DNA from 3 places in the Dactylosporangium sp. NPDC051541 genome. Region 2 is predicted to be linked to each of the others. Evidence: riboswitches for the same ligand, from Rfam matches in the RefSeq annotation. Region 2 holds a riboswitch; each other region holds the start of a gene.
What was found. Region 2 has a riboswitch for cyclic di-AMP ahead of ACIA8L_RS24060 (NlpC/P60 family protein). Riboswitches for the same ligand answer to the same signal wherever they lie in the genome.

Region 1 (6,820 bases), on a different contig from region 2:
GCGGGATCGGCGAGAAGAAGAACGCGACCTTGGGCACCGGCTGGAACAGGTCCACGTCGACCAGGTCGAAGACGCCGACCGGCTGGTACATGCCGTGCGAGTCGTGGATGCACAGGCCGGCGCTGAGCTCGGTCCGGCCGGTGTTGTCGATCTCCATGTGCCCGGCCGGGCCGCCCGGGGTCACGATGCCGGCGCCGTCGTTGCCCGAGACCGTGAGGACGCTGCCGAGCGGGGCCGGGTAGTTGTGCGTGGCGACCACCTTGGTGCTCGGCGCGTGCGCCATCTTGCGCGAGGTGTACATCGAGAACGTCTCGGTCCACGAGAGTTCCATATGGCGCTCGAGGTAGTGCGCGGAGAGCCAGATCGTCGGTGCGCCGCTCGCCGAGGTGGCGATCGCGTGGAGCCCGAAGAGCGCGAAGTGGTGGTCGCGCAGCTGGTCGATCGTGGCCTCGTTGATATCGATCGTGAGTTTGTGCTGCTCCACGCTGTCCTCCTGGGTTGAAAACGGGCCCTTGGAGGACAGTGTGGAGCGGATGGGTTGCACAGTCGGGGCAATCAGTGAAAATCCCTCACGATGGCCTCGGCGGCCTGCCGGAGCTCGTGTTCGTCGGGGAGCCAGGCGTTGGCGATGTCCGGGTGGAGGCTGCTCCGGGCGATCTCCAGGAGCCGGTGACTCACCTCCTCCACGGACTCGCCGTGGTAGTCGTTCTGGATGACTTCGGCGGCGCGTTGCAGCGCCGAGGAAAGCTGGGCCTCCAGCGGCTCCTGCAGCCGCTGGACGGCGGGGTCGGCGCCGTCGGCTTCAATGTGGACGTGCAGCTCCTGCATGGCCGTGGTATTGCCCCGTCCGGACGATTTTCAAGCGGTGGTCTTTTGTATTTTATGCGGCAATTGACCGCATTGGCCGGTGGCGCCGCCCGGTATAGGTCGCGCGGACCTCGGCCAAGGCCCACGCCATGCGGGCCACGGCCGTCTCGGGGTGGTCCCCGAACTCGCCGGCGACCCGGGCCGCGCAGCCCTGCACGCCCATCCGCCGCAGGGTCGCGGCGACCGCGCCGCGGATCTCGCCCCGGGCCGGGCATTGCGATGACTGCAGGTCCGAGGCGAACAGTGCCTCGGCCCGAACGGCTTCGAATGTGGTGGTTGTAGCCATCTCGCACCTCCTGTGCGCCTCGGTGGTCCTTACTGACATTCACGGTAGAGAGACCGCTACGGTTCGGGCTCCCGGTTTCATGCCAGCGTCGTCTGCCCGTCACTTTGCGTTGATCGGCTAGCAGGGTGCAGGGGTGGCATGGCTGTGACAGGGTGGAACGGTGTCCCTTCCTGTGGGTAGCGCCACCAGCGCACCGTTGCCGTTGCACCGGGCGGCGCGCATCGAGGACGCGTTCCACGCGGTCCTCGAGCGGCGCCTGCGCCGACGGGGCTGGACGGTCGCGGTAACCGCCTATACCGGCTACGGCTCCGCGGCCACCGAGACCAAGCCGGGCTGGGTCCGCGTGCTCGGCCGGGTCCTGCTGGCCCGGATCGACCCCAAGCCGGGCAAGCGGCTGAAGAAGCTGCGGGGCTGGCGCTCGTTCACGGCCGTATCGGTCAGCAACGCCCTGGTGCGCATCGAGGCCGGCGGGCAGACCTGCGAGGTGCGCTGCGACCGCGGCGGGTTCATCGACGTGGTGATCGAGGCCGACCTGGCCCCGGGCTGGGGCAAGGTCACCCTGCAGAGCGAGGACAGCGCGGCCGTCGAGGCACCGATCCGGATCATCGACCCGGCCGCCACCCGGCTCGGCGTCATCTCCGACGTCGACGACACGGTCATGGTCACCACGCTGCCGCGGCCGCTGCTGGCCGCCTGGAACACCTTCGTGCTCGATGAACATGCCCGCGCGTCGGTGCCCGGCATGGCCGTCCTGTACGAGCGGCTGGTCAACGCCAACCCCGGCGCGCCCGTCTTCTACCTCTCCACCGGCGCCTGGAACGTGGCCGCGACCCTCACCCGGTTCCTGTCCCGGCACCTGTACCCGGCCGGCCCGCTCCTGCTCACCGACTGGGGGCCGCAGCCGGACCGGTTCTTCCGCAGCGGCCAGGCACACAAGCGGGCCTCGCTGTCCCGGCTGGCCCAGGAGTTCCCGGACATCCGCTGGCTCCTGGTCGGCGACGACGGCCAGCACGACCCGGAGATCTACGCCGAGTTCGCGGCCGAGCACCCCGACTCGATCGCCGCAGTCGCGATCCGGCACCTCTCGCCGGCCGAGACGGTGCTCGCCGGCGGCTTCCCGGGCGTGGCCGGCTCACCGCGGCGCTTCCCGCCCAACGACCACCGCTGGCTCAGCGCTCCGGACGGCGCGGGGCTATGGCGTCTTCTGCGGGATACGGAGATCCTCTAGCTTCCGGATGAGGTCCTGCAGCACCCGCTCGGACTGCTCGTGCGGGACCTGGCAGGTGCCGGCGGCGAGATGGCCACCGCCGCCGTACTGCAGCATGACCGAGCCGATGTCGACCGGCGACGAGCGGTCCAGGATCGACTTGCCGCAGGCGAAGACCGTGTTGAGCTTCTGCTTGCCCCAGATCACGTGGATGGAGACGCGGGCCTGCGGGAACAGCGCGTACACCATGAAGCGGTTCCCGGCGTAGATCGTCTCCTCGTCGCGCAGGTCGACGACGACCACGTCCCCGTGCATGGTCGACACCCGGCGCAGCTGGTCGTTGAACAGCTCCTGCTGCTCGCGGAACAGTTCGGCCCGCTCGGCGACGTCCGGCAGGGCCAGGATCTCCTCGACGTCCTGGTGGTCGATGCAGGCGTCGATGAGCTGCATCATCAGCTGATAGTTGGAGATCCGGAACTGCCGGAAGCGGCCCAGGCCGGTGCGGCTGTCCATGAGGAAGTTCAGCAGAGTCCACCCGGTCGGCTGCAGAATTTCGGTTATGTCGTACTGTGCCGAATCCGCCCGGTCCACGGCCTCCATCAGCTCCGCGGAGACGTGCGGGAAGCGCTCGGCCCCGCCGAAGTGGTCGTAGATCACCCGGGCCGCGGACGGCGCCTCGGCGTCGATGACGTGATTGGTGGCCTGGCCGTGCTGGTTCCGCTGCGCGCGCAGCGTCTCCGAGTGGTGATGGTCGAAGACCATGTGCGCGCCCGGGGCATAGGGCAGGTTCGTCAGGATGTCCGTCGGGCCGACCTCGACCGCGCCGTCCTGCACGTCCTTCGGGTGCACGAACGTGATGTCGCCGATGAGGTCGAGCTGGCGCAGGAGCACTGCGCAGACCAGTCCGTCGAAGTCGCTGCGGGTCACGAGACGGTACTTCACTGCAATACCCCTAAGCACAAACGGCCGGTCGACGGTTACCCCATCGGCCGGCCGTGCGTGTAGGTGAGCGGTTTCGTGGATCTCGCTACAAGATCGACAGGTGCACGTGGTTCGTGTGGTCACTGGAGGGGTCGCCGGCGACGCCGCTGTAATGGTGCCAGCCGACTGCCGGGGTCCAGATCTGTTTGAACCAGATCACGTACATCACGCCGAGCTGGGTGGCGTTCTTGACGAAGTAGGCCGCGAGGTTGCTGCCATACACGAAGTCGTCACCGGCGGCGACGCCACCGAAGCCCGTCTTCGTCTGCACCGAGAAGTCGCAGGCGCGACCCTTCGGGTGCTCGTAGGGCCCGCTCGGGCGGAAGCACGAGACGAACCGCTTGAAGTTGGACTTCTGCGCCTCCTGCATGGCGTGCAGCATGCGCGGGGTGATGCAGCCGGTGGTGGTGGGGTCGTCGACGTTGCACTTCTCCGTCGGCAGCGACCCGTTGGCGTTGCGCGGCACCGCGTCGGCGGTGGGCAGGTTGGCGCTGACGAAGCCCTTGCTCGGGCCGCCGGCCAGCGCGAGCGCCTTCTCGGCGTCCTTCTTCTTCTGCTCCATCGTGGCGACCTGCTGCTGCTGCGCGGCGACCTCGTCGTCGAGGGCCTTCTTCTGCGCCGCCTGCTGCTCCTTCAACAACTTGAAGTCGTGGAGCAGGTGGTCGTTGTGGTGGGCGATCTGGTTGATGGAGCCGGCCCGCTCGGCGAAGCTGTCCGGGCTGTCGGAGTCCATCAGCGCGGCGATGGTCGTCAGCGGGCCGGTGCGGTAGGCCGCGACGGCGATCGCCTCCACCTGCTCCTGGATCGAGGCCAGCTGGGCCTCGGTCGCCTGGAGCTGCGTGGTGAGCTCGGCCTGGTGTTTGACGGAGGCGTCGAACTTCGCCTTCGCGTCGGTCCAGGCCCGGGTGCTGTCGTCGAGCACGGAGCCCAGGGTCGGGTTGGCGCTGGAGCCCTCGTCGCCGGTGTCGCCACCGGGCTCGGCCGCGGCGGGTGTGGCGGCGAGCCCCCCGAGCACCAAGGCCGCCAGCAGCGCCACGAACACGCTTCGGTAGGGATGTCGCGATGACATCTGGTTCGTTGTTCCTTCCGTCGGCCGCCGACCGAGTTAGCTGACGGGTTCGGGACGGAACGACCCCTACCATCCCTCCGCCGGTGGGCGGAGGGGCGGATTCACCCCAACGTTACGGTGGGTCCCCGGCTCGCCACGGTGCGGCGATTAGGCGGCAGCCCCGCCCGGCACCGGGGGCGGTGCCCTCGTGGACGTGACCGTGGGTCACTGTACCCAGGGCTTGGATTTCCCGCACCGCACCGTTTGTGCGGAGCTGGCCGTCCCCGATTGCCCGTGATGCGGATCACTTTCTTCGGTTGTCGTACGTGGTTACGGCCTGACAGCGCGTGATGGTTCAACGCAACCGTAAATATTCTTCATAAAGCTATTTCGTGCGCTCCTTCCGGCGCCCGGGACTGGTCCTCTGGGCGGGTCTTCCGGAATTGAAGGAGTGATCAGGTGTCGAGAGTGCGCCTACTGGCGATGCTCGCCGCGGTGACCATCGTGGGCGGGGTGGTCGCGGTCTTCAACATGCTGCCCGCGTCGGCCGCCGCTTGCAGCCCCGCGTGGCAGGCTTCGGCGGTCTACACCGGGGGCGCGACGGTCTCCCGCAACGGTCACAACTTCCTCGCGAAGTGGTGGACGCAGAACGAGGCCCCGCCCGGCAACACCGGCGTGTGGCAGGACCAGGGCGCCTGTGGCGGCTCCTCCACCGGCGGTGGCGGCGCCCCGGCGACCGGTAGCGCGGGCGGCTGCAGCTTCCCGGCCTGGGTCCAGGGCAAGAACTACGCGACCGGTGACATCGTGAAGTTCACCGACGGCAAGTTCTACATCGCCGAGCACGAGAACCCGGGCTACAGCCCGGTGATCAGCACCTGGTTCTGGGACCCGTACACCTGCTCCGGTGGCGGCACGGGCGGTGGCCCGACCGGTGGCACCACCACCCCGCCCCCTTCGACCAGCGGCTTCGTGGTCAGCGAGGCGCAGTTCAACCAGATGTTCCCTTCCCGTAACTCCTTCTACAGTTACTCGGGCCTGGTCGCCGCGTTGAAGGCGTACCCCGCCTTCGCCGGCACGGGCTCGGACGCGCAGAAGAAGCAGGAGGCCGCCGCCTTCCTGGCCAACGTGAACCACGAGACCGGTGGCCTGGTCTACGTGGTCGAGCAGAACACCGCGAACTACCCCCACTACTGCGACACCAGCCAGTCCTACGGCTGCCCGGCCGGCCAGGCGTCGTACTACGGCCGCGGCCCGATCCAGCTGTCGTGGAACTTCAACTACAAGGCCGCCGGTGACGCCCTGGGCATCGACCTGCTGCACAACCCGAACCTGGTCCAGACCGACTCGGCCGTGGCCTGGAAGACCGCCCTCTGGTACTGGAACACCCAGAGCGGCCCCGGCACCATGACGCCGCACAACGCGATGGTCAACGGCGCCGGCTTCGGCGAGACGATCCGCAGCATCAACGGCAGCCTCGAGTGCGGCGGCCGCAACCCGGCGCAGGTTCAGAGCCGCGTGGACGCATACCAGCGCTTCGTGTCGATCCTGGGCACGGGCGTGGGGGCGGGCGCTCTGAGCTGCTGATCTTTCCCGGTTGATTCCGGCGGCGGCCTCCCTGGGGTGTGGGGGCCGCCGCCGGAGCGTTTGCGAATGGCGCGAAATTTTACGAGCGGACCGGGCCGAAAGTTCAGAGACGGCGTGGAAATCGCCCGAACGGATGAGCCTCTCCGGGTCGACATCGACAAGGATGGGCACGATCTTTGCCGCTCGGCAGAGGCCATCGCCCCGTCCACATAAGACGCTTACCATGGGGAGAGTCACAAAGTGTCTTTGGTTCGCCGAGCCGGTCGCTCGGTCCTGGCCGGAATCGCCGTAACGGCCGTCGCCACTGCAGCGACCCTCATCCACGCGGGAGCCGCGTCCGCCGCCGCTCCCGCCGACGCGAAGAAGCAGCAGCACCCGAGCGTCGCCAAGAAGTCCGAGACGAGCGTCATCAAGGACAGCTACGTCGTGCTGTTCAAGTCCGGCGTGAGCGCGGCCAAGGTCGACGCGAGCGCCGCGGCGCTGACCAAGCAGTTCGGTGGTTCGGTCACCCACACCTACAAGAACTCCGTTCACGGCTTCGCGGCGAACATGAACGCGGAGCAGGCCAAGAAGCTGGCCGGCCACGCCGATGTGGCGCTGGTCGAGCCCAACCGCACGCTGAAGGCCAGCGACACCCAGGTCAACCCGCCGTCGTGGGGGCTCGACCGGATCGACGCGATCTTCGCGCCGCTGAACAAGCGGTACAACTACCCGAACACGGCGGGCAACGTGCACGCCTACGTCATCGACTCGGGTATCCGCACCACGCACACGGAGTTCGGCGGCCGCGCCACCAGCGGCTACGACTTCATCGACAACGACACGAACGCCGATGACTGCCTCGGTC
Region 2 (6,820 bases):
GAGGTCCACGGTCAGGCCGGCCGGGTCGAGCGACACGCCGGCGATCTCGTCCCACGGCAGGTCGGAGACGACGGTGGCGGCCGGGCGCATTTCCTTGCCGTGCATCGACAGGACCGGCTCGACCACCGACGTCACCGTGATGCCGGCGTCGGTCACCGTGATGCGCTCCATCGCCGCATCGTACGGGGGGACCCGGCGCAGCAGCGCGGCCGACAGGAGCAGGCCGGCGGCCGCGCCCAGCAGGACCAGCCGGTAGTCGAGGATCGCGATGAGCGCCGCGCCCGTGGCCAGGCCGGCGGTCTGGGGGCCGGTGGTGCAGAGCTCGAACGCGGCGTACACCCGGCCCTGCAGCTGTCGCGGCGCGCGGCGCTGCAGCAGCGTGATGACGGCGATGACGATGCCGACCAGGGCGGCGCCGGCCCCGGCCTGGCCGGCCAGGACCGACGGCAGCCACGGTGTCGTCAGGAGCAGGGTGGAGGCGGCCAGCAGGGCGAAGCCGGCGGCGGCCGCGCGGATCTCGCCCAGGCGGCGGATGGCGGAAACGGAGTACAGGCCGCCCGCGATCGCGCCCAGGCCCTGCAGTGTCTGTACGACGCCGGCGAACTCCGGCGGGCGGTGCAGGCCCTGGCCGATGACCGCGTAGACGGTGGCCTCGCCCGCGCCGAAGGCCAGGGTGCAGACGGCGGCGGCCACGGTCAGCCGGCGCAGCGCCGGGGCGGTGAACAGGAACCGGAAGCCGGCCCCGAGGCGGCGGTCGGGCGCGGCCGGGCGTGGTTCGGCGACGTGGACCGCGGCGGTGCACGCGGCCGCGGCCAGGAACGTGGCCATGTCCAGCGCGGCCACCGCCGGGCCGCCGACCAGGGTGAACAGGCCGGCGCCGGCGAGCGGTGCGAGGATTCGCAGGCCCTGCTGGACGGTGCGCAGTGTGGCGTTGGCGTCGGCGAGCAGGTCGGGTGGCAGCAGTACCGTCAGCAGGGCCGACTGGGCCGGGGCGATGACGACGTTGAGCAGGCCGTACAGGGCCATGACGGCGTAGATGAGCCAGACGTCGCCGCGGTCGCGGACCAGCAGGAGCGGCGCCAGGACGGCGGTGCCGGCGAGGTTGGCCGCGATCAGCAGCGGGCGCCGCGGGAGCCGGTCGACGAGCAGGCCGGCGAGGGGGGCCAGCAGCGCCGGGGCGGTGAAGCACACGAACGTGAGCGCGGCCGCCGTGTCGCTGCCGGTCAGCGTCTTCACCCAGATGCCGCCGGCCAGCCACAGCGCGCTGTCGCCGAGCAGGGAGAGCGCCTGCCCGGTGAGGTACCGCCGCGCCTGCCGCTGACGCCACATCCGGCGGACGCTCATGTCGCCGGGTAGACGCCAAACAGGACCTCCACCGGGAGCGCGCCCTCGGGGCGCTCGGCGCGGGCGGCCCAGCGGGCGCGGAACTCGTCGGTGAGCGCGCGGTAGGCGGCGGCCATCTCGGCGGCCTCGGCCGCGGTCACGTGCATCGTCGAGGTGTGGCCGGCCGCGGCCGCCTGCCACTCGGCCGGGTAGGTCGGGGCGGTGTCGACGTAGCGGCGGGCGCGGGCCAGGAGCCGGTCGAGCAGCACGTGGTCGAGGGCCTGCTGGGCCCGGGTGAACTCCGGGTCGCCGGGCTGGGCGGGGGCGGTCCAGCCCGGGTGGGTCAGCCGCCAGGGGCGGACCCGGCCGCGGCCGCCGCCGGCCTCCTCGACGAAGCCGTAGCGGGCCAGCTGGCGCAGGTGGAACGAGCAGGTGGTGGGTGATTCGCCGATCAGCTCGCCGGCCTGGGTGGCGGTCAGCGGGCCGTCCTGCAGCGCGTCGAGCAGCGCCAGGCGGACCGGGTGGCTGAGCGCGCGGAGGGTCTGGGGGTCGGTGAGCGTTCGCGGGGTGACCTCGGCCATGCCGTCGAGAGTATTCTCTCGAAAGAAAACTGTCGAGATGATCCTCTTATCAACCCAAGTACTGCTCAGGGCTCGTCGGGCATCGCAGGGGTGCAGGGGGCGGTGAGTCCCTTGCCCGGGGCGGGAGCGAAGCGGCCCCGGAATCCGCATCCGCTGTTGATCTTTGCGTCTGTCTTAAGAAAACCTTTGGGGTATTCGGGGACCGAGATGCTGTCGTTACGTTTGGTGCGCTGACCGGTCGACGCCGCCCAACCCCTGGACGGCCCGGACGGCACCGCCGAGTTGCGTATCGAGCCTGGTGACAGGCCTGGTACGGGAGCCGGGGAACCATGTTCCCGGGGTGAATCCGTGCACGCACGGTAGGGCGCACCTTCTTTCCGCCCGAACCCGTCAGCTAACCCGGTAGGCGGTCCGGAAGAAGGAACAACGTGTTCATCCGACGAACGGCGCTGCGCTCGCTTCTCATCGGGCTGACGGTTGCGGCCGTGGTCGCGCCGGCGTGCGCCGCGCACGCCGATCCCTCGCCCGAGGAGATCCAAGCCAAGATCGACCAGGGCAACAAGGACCTTGAGCTGGTCGTCGAGCAGTACAACAAGACCACCGGGGACCTGACGGCCACGCAGGCCGCGATCACCAAGCTCGAGGACGGCCTCAAGCCGCTGCAGACCGACATGGAGGCCGCGCAGGCCGGGGCCGAGCAGGTCGCGATCAACGCCTACAAGACCGGCAACAACCTGCGGACCTGGTCGCTGATGCTCGGGGCCAGCTCGTCCGACGGGTTCGTCGACCGGGTCGGGACCCTCGAGCAGATCTCGCGCAACCAGCAGCACGACATCGCCGCCTACTCCGCGGCGAAGGGCACGTACGACACCGAGAAGAACCGCCTCAACGAGCAGCTCGCGGCCCAGACCCGGCAGAAGACCGAGCTGGAGACCAAGCGCAAGCAGATCGAGGGCGACATCGCCCGGCTCGACGACATGCAGCGCAAGGCCGACGAGGCCGCGGCCAAGGCCAAGACGCCGACGAAGACGACCACCACCACGACCTCGACCTCGGCCTCGTCGACGGCGGGCTGTGGCAGCGGGGCCGGCACAGTGGTGAAGTTCGCCTGTGCACAGCTCGGCAAGAAGTACGTCTTCGCGACGGCCGGGCCCAACACCTACGACTGCTCCGGCCTGACCATGGCCGCGTGGAAGGCGGCCGGGGTCACCCTGCCGCACAACGCCGCGCAGCAGTGGGGCAAGGTCAAGCACATCAGCCGCAGCCAGCTCGTCCCCGGTGACCTGGTCTTCTACAACGGTCTCGGGCACGTCGGGATCTACATCGGCAACAACCAGATCATCCACGCGCCCAACAGCCGCACGGTGGTCAAGGTCGCCCCGATCGACGTCGACTCGCTCTACGGCTACGGCCGCCCGTAACGACCGGTTCGCGGAACCGCCCGGTGCTTCGGCGCCGGGCGGTTTTTTTGCTACAGACGGGCCCGGGGGCGCCGATCAGGCCGGGGTAGGCGATCGGAGCGCACACAGGACGGGCAGAGCGGTGAGTATCACCCACAGGGCCGCAGACGACGCGCAGCCGGCCGGCGGGCTCGAGGCCGGGCGGTACCTCACGTTCACGCTGCACGATGAGGCGTACGCGCTCGACATCTTCCACGTCATCGAGATCATCGAGTATCGGGCGCTGACGGCGGTGCCGATGGCGCCGGACTTCGTGCGGGGCGTCATCAACCTGCGCGGGCGGGCGGTGCCCGTGGTCGACCTCGCCATCCGCTTCGGGCAGCGTGCGACCGCCGTCGCGCGGCGGACCAGCATCATGATCGTGCGCAGCGGCGATCAGGAAATCGGCATCCTGGTCGACATGGTCAACAAGGTCGTCGGCTTCGGGCCGGGGGACCTCGAGCCGCCGCCGACGTTCGGCACGGGCATCCAGCCGGAGTTCATCAGCGGCATGGCGCGCCGCGAGCACGACTTCATCATCGTGCTCGACCTCGAGCGGACCCTGTCGCCGGCCGACGTCGCGGTGCTCAGCCAGGCCGGCCGCGACTTGGCGGACGAGAGTCCGTGACCGGATCGCTCCAAACCCCGCCGGAGATCACCGGGGCGGACTTCGCGGCGATCAGCGCGCTGCTGCACGAGCGCACCGGCATCCGGCTCGTGCCCGGCAAGGAGACGCTCGTCATGGGGCGGCTCAGCAAGCGGCTGCGGCAGCTGGGTCTGCGCGGCTACGACGAGTATGTCCGGCTCCTGCGCACACCCGGCGGCCACGAGCTCGGCCAGGCGATCGACCTGCTCACCACCAACGAGACGTCGTTCTTCCGGGAGCCGCAGCACTTCGAATACCTGCGCGACACGATCGTGCCCGAGCACCGGCCGGGGCGGATGTTCCGGCTGTGGAGCGCGGCCAGCTCCAGCGGCGAGGAGGCGTACACGGCGGCGATGGTGCTGCTGGAGAAGCCACCGGCCGGCGGGTTCGAGATCCTCGGGACCGACGTGTCGACCCGGATCGTGGCCGGAGCGCGGCGCGGGCTCTACCCCCTCGAGTCGGCCGCCCGGATCCCGATGGAGCTGCTGCGCAAGTACTGGCTCAAGGGCCGCGACGAGTACGCCGGGCTGATGGCGGCCGGCGCGACCCTGCGCGAGCGGGTGTCGTTCCAGCACGCGAACCTGCTCGACGACCTGCGGGACCTGGGCCTGTTCGACGTCATCCTGCTGCGCAACGTGATGATCTACTTCGACCCGCCGACGAAGGCGGCGCTCGTGCGGCGGCTCCAGCAGATGCTGTACCCCGAGGGCCACCTCATCGTGAGCCTGTCCGAGACGCTCAACGGCATCCCGGCCCGGCTGCGGATGATCCGCCCGTCGATCTACCGGCTCCCGGCGGGCTCCCGTGACTGACGAGGTCTTCCTGCACCCGGGCGAGTTCTGCTTCGCCGAGGCCGGCACCCGCATCTCGACGCTGCTCGGCTCGTGCGTCTCCGTCTGCCTCTGGCACCCCGGGCGGCGCATCGGCGGCATGTGCCACTACCTGCTCCCCGGGTCGCACCGCGGCGACGGGCGCTACGCCGGTGGGGCCTTCGACCTGTTCCTCCGCGAGCTCGACCGGACCGGGACGGAGCCTTGGCAGTACCACACGAAACTCTTCGGCGGCGGTGCCCAGCTGCTCGAGGGCCGGGTCGCGGCGGCGAACGTGGCGGCCGGCCTGGCGCTGCTGGAGCGGCACAGCTTCACGCTCCTGACCAGGGACGTCGGCGGGACGGGGGCGCGGTTCCTGCGCTTCGACCTCGACACCGGTGACGTCTGGGTGCGCCGCAACAGCGGCCGCGGGCTGGGCGTGGCGTCATGACGACCCGGGTGCTGATTGTCGACGACTCGGCGGTGGTACGGCAGGTGCTGTCCGCGGTGCTCAGTGGCGCGTCCGGCATCGAGGTGATGGGCACGGCGCCCGACCCGATCAAGGCGATGACGATGATGCAGCGGGCCTGGCCCGACGTGATCGTCGTGGACATCGAGATGCCGCGCATGGACGGGCTGACGTTCGTCAAGCAGGTCATGGGCACCCGGCCCACACCGATCGTCGTGTGCTCGTCGCTGGTCGGCGCGGGTGCCAAGGCCGGGCTGGAGGCGCTCGCGGCGGGCGCGGTGACCGCGGTGGCCAAGCCGACGAGCGGGCTGAAGCAGTACCTGGAGCAGGACAGCGGCAACATCGTGGCGGCCGTGCGCACCGCCGCCACGGGCCGGGCCCGGCGCGTGGATCGCCCGGCGGCCCGGCTGGCCGAACCGGCCCCGGCGCGCCGGACGCAACAGCGGCGGCCGGAGCGGCGGGTCGTGGCGATCGGCACCTCCACCGGCGGCACCCAGGCCCTCGAACGGGTCCTGACCGTGCTGCCGTCCCGCTCGCCGGCCGTGGTCGTGGTACAGCACATGCCCGAGAAGTTCACCGCCGCGTTCGCCGAGCGCATGAACACGCTGTGTGCGGTCGACGTGCGCGAGGCCGCCGACGGCGACCGGGTCCAGGACGGCCTCGTCCTCGTCGCGCCGGGCGGGCGGCACATGGAGCTGCTGCCCGACGCGGCCGCCGGATATCGGGTCCGGGTCTTCGACGGCCCGCCGGTCAACCGCCACCGGCCCTCCGTCGACGTGCTGTTCCGGTCGGTGGCGAGAGCGGCGGGCGCGGACGCGCTCGGCGTGATCATGACCGGGATGGGCGACGACGGCGCCCGGGGACTGCTGGAGATGCGCCAGGCGGGCGCCGTGACCGTCGCCCAGGACGAGGCGACGTGCGTCGTCTACGGGATGCCCAAAGAGGCGGTGGCGCTCGGCGCGGCTGAGCGCGAGGTGCCGCTCCCGGCGATAGCAGAGGTGATCCGCAACCATGGCTGAGGCGCTGTACATCCTCATCGCACTGCTCGCCGGCCTGGCCGGCGGCTTCGCCCTCGGCCGGCGCCGACCGGCGGCCCCGCCACCCGCGCCGGCCGCCGCCCCGGACGCGTTCCGCCGCGGGGTCGGCGCGTTCGCCGAGGAGGTGGCCCCGGTCTGGTCGGCCCAGATCGAGTCGTCGCGGGCCCAGATGGAGTCCGGGATCGCCGCCGTCACCCAGCAGTTCAGCCAGATCGTCGACAACGTCGACGCCGTCCTGGCCTCCTCGGCCGATGCGATCGACAGCGGCGGCGCCGGGTCGTTCGACCGCGGCCGGGAACGGCTGGGCAACGTGGTCCGCACGCTCGACGACGCGATGCGGGCCAAGCGACAGGCCGTGCACGACCTGTCCGGGCTGGCCGCGTTCAACGACGAGCTCAAGCAGATGACCGCCGACGTGGCCCAGATCGCCGCGCAGACGAACCTGCTGGCCCTCAACGCCTCCATCGAGGCGGCCCGGGTCGGCGCGGCCGGCGCCGGCTTCGGCGTGGTCGCGCT
Region 3 (6,820 bases), on a different contig from region 2:
ATCGTCTTCGGCGCCGAGGTCGCCCCCGGCGGCCAGGAACCCAAGACGTTCCTGCGCAACCGCCTGGACACGGCCGCGGCCCTGGTGACCACCGGCAAAGTGAAGGCTCTCCTCATCTCCGGCGACGCGCAGGGCGGCTCCGGCAACGAGGTCCGAGTCATGAGCGACTACCTGGCCCGCAAGGGCGTGGAGCCGTCCAGGGTCGTCATGGACCCATATGGCCTCGACACGTACGACACCTGCAAGCGCGCCCACGACGTCTACGGCGTGAGCCGTGCGTTGCTGGTGAGCCAGGACCTCCACCTGTATCGGGCCGTCACCCTCTGCCGCGGTGTGAACGTCGACGCCTGGGGCGTCCCATCCGGCTGCGAAGGCTGCCGCACGGTGACAATCTGGAAGAACCAGCTCAGAGACGTAGCCGCCGCCTGGAAAGCCGCGTGGGACGCCACGAGCGACCGCGCCCCCGCGGCCCAGTCCCCACCCGACCCGTCCCTCCAGCAGGCAGTGGCCGCGCACACTCCATAGTGGACGTGCCCCGGCCGCGCTGCCGCGCACCGACTCGCTCCGACACACCGGCCCACGCTCGCGCACCGGCTCGACCCGCACACTGGCCCGACTGGCACGCCGGCTCGACTCGCACGCCGGCTCGGTCCAGCGCCCGCTCGGTCCAGCGCCCGCTCGGTCCGGCGTCGGCTCTCTCCGGGACACGACCCGCAGCGACGACGTCATCCCGCGCGCGCTGGCTCGATCCCGCGCGCCGGCCTGTTCCCGCATCCGGCTTTGACCGTCGGGCCGACTTCGGCGTCTTCAAAAGCAGCGCCGAGGGCAGGTGACCGTGAGCAGAATCTGGGGGCGACACGCCGATTTTGGCGAGACTCGCCCCGGTCGGGCGACTGACGCCTTCGCCACACGGCCCGTCCATTGCGGTTTCCGGCATGCGCGCCCGGCCGCACCGGCATACTTGACCAGGTTCACGGGGCCGCGGCGATCGGCCGGGCCCGATCTCGGACCACGTCTCTTGATTCCGCGAACATGACGATGGGTGGTGGCAACCGCTGTGGTCATCGTGCTGCGGACCACGGATGACGTCCTGCGCTGGGCCGGTCGTCTGGTCGACCCGCCCCTGCGCACCGCGATCGGCCGCCTGCCGGAGCCGTCCCGCGCGGTCGCCGAGCTGCAACTCGGCTGGCACCTCGGCGACGACGTCCCCGCCGCCTCCCTCCGCAGCGCCCTGACCCTGGTCTGTGCCGACGCCGTCGGAGGCGACCCCCACGACGCCGTGCCGGGTGCGGTCGCGGTCGAGCTGATGCACCACTGGTCAGCCATCCGCCGCGACCTGGTCGAGGAGCACGCCGACGGCACCGCCTGGAGCGTCGTCGGGCCGGAGCCGGCGTCGCTGGGCGGGGAGGCACTGCTGGCCCTCGCGTACGACGTGATCGCCACCGGCGACCCCACCCACACCCACCCCACCCCCCGCACAGGCACCGGCATCGAGACCGCCGGGCTGTCTTCAGCCGCCGCCGGGGACGAGGACGCATCCGCGAGCCGCGACTCGAGGGCCACGCCGACCGCTCTCGGCGCACCGACCCCGGACGCGCTCGGCTCCAGCACACCGCGAGCCGGGCGGCGAGCCACGGCCGACGACGCGTTCGGCATGTTGCCCAGCCGCGCAAAGGGTGGGGCCGCGGGTTTGCGGCAGCGGTCCGGACAGGCCGGGCCGGACCGGGCCATGCTGCGCATCCTGGGCGACACGGTGCAAGAGTTGCTGCACGGCCAGCACGCCTCGCTCGCACTGCGCCGGGGAAGTACCGCCGGCGAGGAACGCACCGACCTGCTCCGCGACTGCCTGGCCATGGTCGAGCAGCGGACCGGCGCGCTGTTCGGCTGCGCCTGCGCGCTCGGCGCGGTCGCGGGCGGCGGCGACCCGGCCCAGGTGGAGCGCCTCCGGCTGTTCGGGGTCCGGCTGGGCCTGGCCGTCCAGTTCACCGAGGACCTCATCGGCATCTGGGGCGAAGGCGGCCGCGCCGACCTCCGCCGCCGTCGCCGCTCCCTCCCCGTGGCCGCCGCGGTAGCCGCCGGCGCCGACGAGCTGACCGCCCTGTTCGCAGGCCACGGCCGCCTCAGCGACACCGACGTCGAACGCGCCGCCAAGACCATCGAACAGTCCGGCGCCCTCGACTGGTGCCGCCGCCAGGCCGACGAGCTGCTCTCCCAGGCCCTCCTGGCCCTCGACCTGGCCTCCCCCTCCCCCGCCGCCGTCGCCGAACTCGTCGCCCTCGCCCGCCGCGCCACCGCCACCCCCCGATAACCGCCACCGCCACCGCACCGCCACCCGCCGCGCCGCACCCGCCCCGCCCCGCCGCGCCTCCGCCACCCCGCGCCCCGCGATGGAGCCCGAGCCGCCACCCGCCACCGCCACCCGCCGCGCCGCACCTCCGCACCCGCCCCGCCGTGCCTCCGCCACCCCGCGCCCCGCAATGGAGCCCGAGCCGCCGCGCGTCACCGCGCGCCGAGCAGAGCCGCCACCGCAACCTCCGCAAGCGCTGCGGCAAGGGACAAAGCAGTCGTCGACGGCCCGAACCGGATGGGGGTCCCGGCACGCCTAAGGGGTGATGCGGGGAGGGCTGCGGCATGGCGGGGGACGACGAGTTTCACGAGTTTGTCCGGGCTCGGCTGCCGGGACTGCGGCGGGCGGCGTTTCTCCTGTGCGGGGACTGGAGTCGCGGGGACGACATCGTGCAGCGGGCGCTCACCGATGTGTACGTGCGGTGGAAGCGGGTCCGGCGGGCCGGGAACGTCGATGCGTACGTGCGGGCGGTGCTCGTGCATCGATTCGTCGACGAGCGGCGGCTCGCCTGGTCGGGGCGGGTGCGGCTGGTCGATCAGGTGCCGGAGCGGGGGGTTGAGGACCGGGCGCTGACGAATGTCGCCGCCGGGATTGACCTGCAGGCGGCGCTCGCGCGGTTGCCGGAGCGGCAGCGGGCGGTACTGGTGCTGCGGTTCTTTTATGACATGTCGGTCGAGCAGACCGCGCAGGTGTTGCGGTGCGCGCCCGGGACCGTGAAGAGCCAGACCTCGGTCGCCCTCGCAGCGATGCGGCGGCTCCTCAAAGACGACGAGACCGTTCCGAAAGACGAGACCGTCACGAAAGACGAGACCGTCACGAAAGACGAGACCGTTCCGAAAGACGAGACCGTCACGAAACACGAGACCGTCACGAAACACGAGACCACTGCGAGGTCGCGATGAACGAGGACAGCCTGCGCAGTCTCATGCGGGCCGACGACGAGCCGCCGGAGTCGCTCGTCGACCTGAGTGCGGTTGTGAGCGTCGGGCGGCGGCGGCGACAGCGAAGGTTCGCGCAGCAAGCACTAGCGGCCGCGCTGGTCCTGGCCGGTGGGCTCGCGCTGGCCCAACCGGGCGCACAGCCGGACGTCTCCGCGGCGGACCCACCGACGCCGGCCGTAACCCACCGACAGCAAGCGCCCGAGCAAGGGCAAGAGCGCGGGTTCGACCCGGTGCTCGTGCTGCGGTTCAGGGCCGGCTGGCTGCCGGAAGGCGTCCAGCCCGACCCGTATCCGCAGCTGTGGGCGGCCCGGCAGTCGCAGCGGTACCGCAGCCAGGACGGAACAACCGACTTCACGATCTCCCTGTACGCACCCGACTTCCCTCCACAGGGCCACAACGAGAAGCAATGGCCATGGGCCCCCGACGCATACGCCACGATCGCCGGCAAAGCACCCGGCGACGCCGCCGCGAACCAGAACCTCTGGCAGCACATCGCCGAGCAGCTCGACACCGACGCCCAGCGTCCCGTCCCGCTGCCCGGTTACATCACCGGTGTCACGCCCGGCCTGGCGCTGGTCGGCGTCGAGTACAGCTACGACGCCGCCCAGCAGCGAACCGTCTGGGTGCTGGTGCTCAACGACCACGCGTATGTGCCCGGGACAGCCGACGACCCCGGGCTGCGCGTCCCACTCGTCCCGGGCGGCCGAGCACCGGGAACCGTCCACCTGCTCGACGACCCGAAGGACTGGACCATCGACCCGGTCAGGTGAGCGCGGCCACGACGGCCTCGGCCCGGTCGGCGTGCTTCTGGTAGGCACCGGGATAGGCCGAGCGCTGCACCGCCTGGGCCGCGCCGGTCACGCTCATGCCCTGCCAGCCGGAGACCTCGGACAGGGCGCTGTAGAACAGCATCGCCGAGTGCGCCGGGTCCATGAGCTCGGGCACGCTCCCCCAGCCCTGGCTGGCCCGCTGCTGAAACAGCCCGACCGAGTCGTGGTCGGCCGAGACGCCGTCGTGCGGGAGCTTGAGCGAGGACGGCACGGCCGGGCTGGCGACGTTGTACAGGTCGCTCTCCTGCATAGCCGTGGCGACCGCGACGACCAGGCCCTTCTCGGGGATGCCCTGGGCCCGGCCCTGCTTGACGATCGCGGCCGCGTTGTTCATCTGGGTCTGGTCGAGGCCGGCGACGGGGCGCGGCAGGATCGGGGCCGCGGCGACCTCGACCGGCGCGATGGACAGCACGGCCAGGCCGAAGACGTCGTTCGCTTCGACGTCGTAGGCGGCGTGTTTCGGCTCGTACATCGGCAGCGAGTCGGTCACCGAAGGCGGCGCGCCGGCCGCCGAGGCCGCGGTCGCGGTGGCGGTGGTGCTGCCGGCGGAGCCGGAGGCGAGCAGCGTGGCGGACAGGACGACGGCGGACACGGCCGCGGTTCTCACGGGTTGCACGGGACGGCGGTGCCGGGGCTGAAACTGCCGCGGCAGCGGGGTCAAGAGAGGCAAGAAAGGTCTCCGGGACGAGAGCGGGCGCCCGCCATCGGCACGATCCCGTGGTGCGTAAGGGATCGCGCGGAGCGAGCGGCGGTCGGCGGTGAGCGGACGGCCAGGAATCAGGTCCTGGCGCTCACCCGTCCGGGAGCGTGACGGCGACAGTCGTCGTAGAGCACGATGCGGTTCTCCTTCCGGTGCCGCCTACCGGGTTAGCTGACGGGTTCGGACGGGAGGATTCGCCCTACCGTGACTCGGTCACGGATACACCCCAAGGACTGCGATGGGTCCCCGGCTCGCGACGCCGAAGTGTGCGGCGCGACTCGACGGCGCCTGCCCGGTGCCCCCGCGGATCGGAGTGCGTCGCCCGGAGCAGACCACCCGACACTACCCAGCGGTTTCGGCCTCGGCCAACCGCAGCAACGGGATACCACCCCCAGCACCGGTTCGCTCACCGTACGCTGTCACCCGTTCGGTCACCCGGTGGTTGTGGCGGTGGCCTTTCACCTGGTACATCGCTCGATCGGCGACCCGCAGCGCGGCACCGGAGTCGTGGACCGTGGCATCGATCACGGCTGCCCCGACGCTGACCCGGACCCGCAGGACGCGCCCGTCGTGCACGATCGGCGCCGCGACCGCGTGCTCGATCCGGTCGATCAGCGGCGCGACCGAGGCCACACCCAACGTCACCGACGACGCCGCGACAAGCAGGACGAACTCATCGCCGCCCAGCCGGGCCACCGTGTCGCCCGGACGGACCAGGCCGCACAGCCGTTTGGCCACTTCGATGAGCACGACGTCCCCGGCGTCGTGGCCGAGCGTGTCGTTGACCATCTTGAAGTCGTCGAGGTCACAGAAGAGCAGCACGCTGTCGCCCTGGGCGGCCTGGGCGCGGCGGATCGCGGCGGCCAGCGGTGCGGCCAGCGCGTCGCGGTTGGCCAGGCCGGTGAGCGGGTCCCGGGAGGCCCGGCGGACCAGGTCGGCCTCGGTGGCCTTACGCCCGGTGATGTCCTGGACCTGGAGGATGCCGAACGGCGGCGGCCCGGCCACCAGCGACAGGGTGGCCGCGACCCAGATTTCCGCCCCGTCGCCGCGCACGCAGCGGATCTCGTAGTCGCGCACCGGGGTGCCCTTGCCGGTCGTCGCGGCCGCGAACGCGAACCGGGCCCGGTCGAGGTCGTCGGGGTGCAGCAGGTCGGCGATCTGCAGCCGCAGCAGGTCGGACTCGGACCGGCCGAGCAGCTCACAGAGGGCGGGGTTGACGCGGGTCATCCGGGTCAGGCCGGAGCCGTCGAGGCTGAGCGTGCACATGCCGGTGCCGGCCCCGGTGAAGGCCAGCCGGAACGCCTCTTCGCTGGCCGCGAGGTGCCGGCGCTCCCGCCGCAGCTCCTCGACCAGGTTGGCGTTGTCGATCGCGATGCCGGCCTGGGCGGCGAGCATCTCCAGCAGCTCGCGCTGCAGCGGCCCGGGCCGGCGCCCGTCGTCGGGCAGGTCGACCGCGAGGATGCCAACGAGCTCGCCGCCGGGCGCGCGCAGCGGGGCGAAGAGGGAGTCCAGCGGGTCCCACCGCTCCTCGGGGGCGACCCCGTCGTCGGCCGGGACCTCGTCCGGCACCCAGGTGGGGAGGTGGAAGCTGTGCCGCTCGGCCGGGAGATACCACAGCTGCCCCCACGCCTCCGACCGCCCGACGTAGGCGTCGAACTCGGCGGCCGGGTATCGGGTGCCGAGCAGCGCGGCGGCGACCTCCTCCGGCCCGGCGGCGGTGACCACCTCGTAGCACCCTTCGTCGCGGTGCAGGTAGTTGACCACCGCGGCGCCGAACCCGGTCCCGTCGACCACGGCGTCCACGATCAGCTGGAGCGTCTCGGCAACGGTGCTGCCGGTGTTGATGCGGCCGGTGATGCGATACACGGAGCGGATCGCGGCCATCGCCGCGTCCCGTTCATGCTTCCGCGCCATCTGACCTTGCACCCATACATCGACGCATCAAACCGGATGAGAAGTAAACCCTATACCGATCACGAGATCGCCGATGGCAAGATCAACG

Region 1: linked by a shared signal. The riboswitch ahead of ACIA8L_RS53275 (coiled-coil domain-containing protein) and the one ahead of ACIA8L_RS24060 (NlpC/P60 family protein) in region 2 are both predicted to bind cyclic di-AMP.
Region 3: linked by a shared signal. The riboswitch ahead of ACIA8L_RS27900 (hypothetical protein) and the one ahead of ACIA8L_RS24060 (NlpC/P60 family protein) in region 2 are both predicted to bind cyclic di-AMP.

What each region holds. Positions count from the first base shown of each region.
Region 1 is NZ_JBITDU010000027.1:13,208-20,027, forward strand. It holds gene ACIA8L_RS53250 (hypothetical protein) at 1-484, opposite strand, end outside; gene ACIA8L_RS53255 (hypothetical protein) at 556-828, opposite strand; gene ACIA8L_RS53260 (hypothetical protein) at 881-1,153, opposite strand; gene ACIA8L_RS53265 (App1 family protein) at 1,314-2,381, shown strand; gene ACIA8L_RS53270 (exopolyphosphatase) at 2,346-3,302, opposite strand; gene ACIA8L_RS53275 (coiled-coil domain-containing protein) at 3,388-4,410, opposite strand; cyclic di-AMP (ydaO/yuaA leader) riboswitch at 4,420-4,574, opposite strand; gene ACIA8L_RS53280 (glycoside hydrolase family 19 protein) at 4,849-5,973, shown strand; gene ACIA8L_RS53285 (S8 family serine peptidase) at 6,214-6,820, shown strand, end outside.
Region 2 is NZ_JBITDU010000005.1:16,051-22,870, reverse strand. It holds gene ACIA8L_RS24070 (MFS transporter) at 1-1,329, opposite strand, end outside; gene ACIA8L_RS24065 (winged helix-turn-helix domain-containing protein) at 1,341-1,904, opposite strand; cyclic di-AMP (ydaO/yuaA leader) riboswitch at 2,170-2,327, shown strand; gene ACIA8L_RS24060 (NlpC/P60 family protein) at 2,333-3,325, shown strand; gene ACIA8L_RS24055 (chemotaxis protein CheW) at 3,447-3,971, shown strand; gene ACIA8L_RS24050 (CheR family methyltransferase) at 3,968-4,801, shown strand; gene ACIA8L_RS24045 (hypothetical protein) at 4,794-5,249, shown strand; gene ACIA8L_RS24040 (chemotaxis response regulator protein-glutamate methylesterase) at 5,246-6,286, shown strand; gene ACIA8L_RS24035 (methyl-accepting chemotaxis protein) at 6,279-6,820, shown strand, end outside.
Region 3 is NZ_JBITDU010000006.1:283,154-289,973, reverse strand. It holds gene ACIA8L_RS27920 (vancomycin high temperature exclusion protein) at 1-525, shown strand, start outside; gene ACIA8L_RS27915 (polyprenyl synthetase family protein) at 1,046-2,308, shown strand; gene ACIA8L_RS27910 (SigE family RNA polymerase sigma factor) at 2,632-3,249, shown strand; gene ACIA8L_RS27905 (hypothetical protein) at 3,246-4,058, shown strand; gene ACIA8L_RS27900 (hypothetical protein) at 4,051-4,725, opposite strand; cyclic di-AMP (ydaO/yuaA leader) riboswitch at 4,960-5,112, opposite strand; gene ACIA8L_RS27895 (diguanylate cyclase domain-containing protein) at 5,161-6,732, opposite strand; gene ACIA8L_RS27890 (FAD-dependent monooxygenase) at 6,792-6,820, opposite strand, start outside.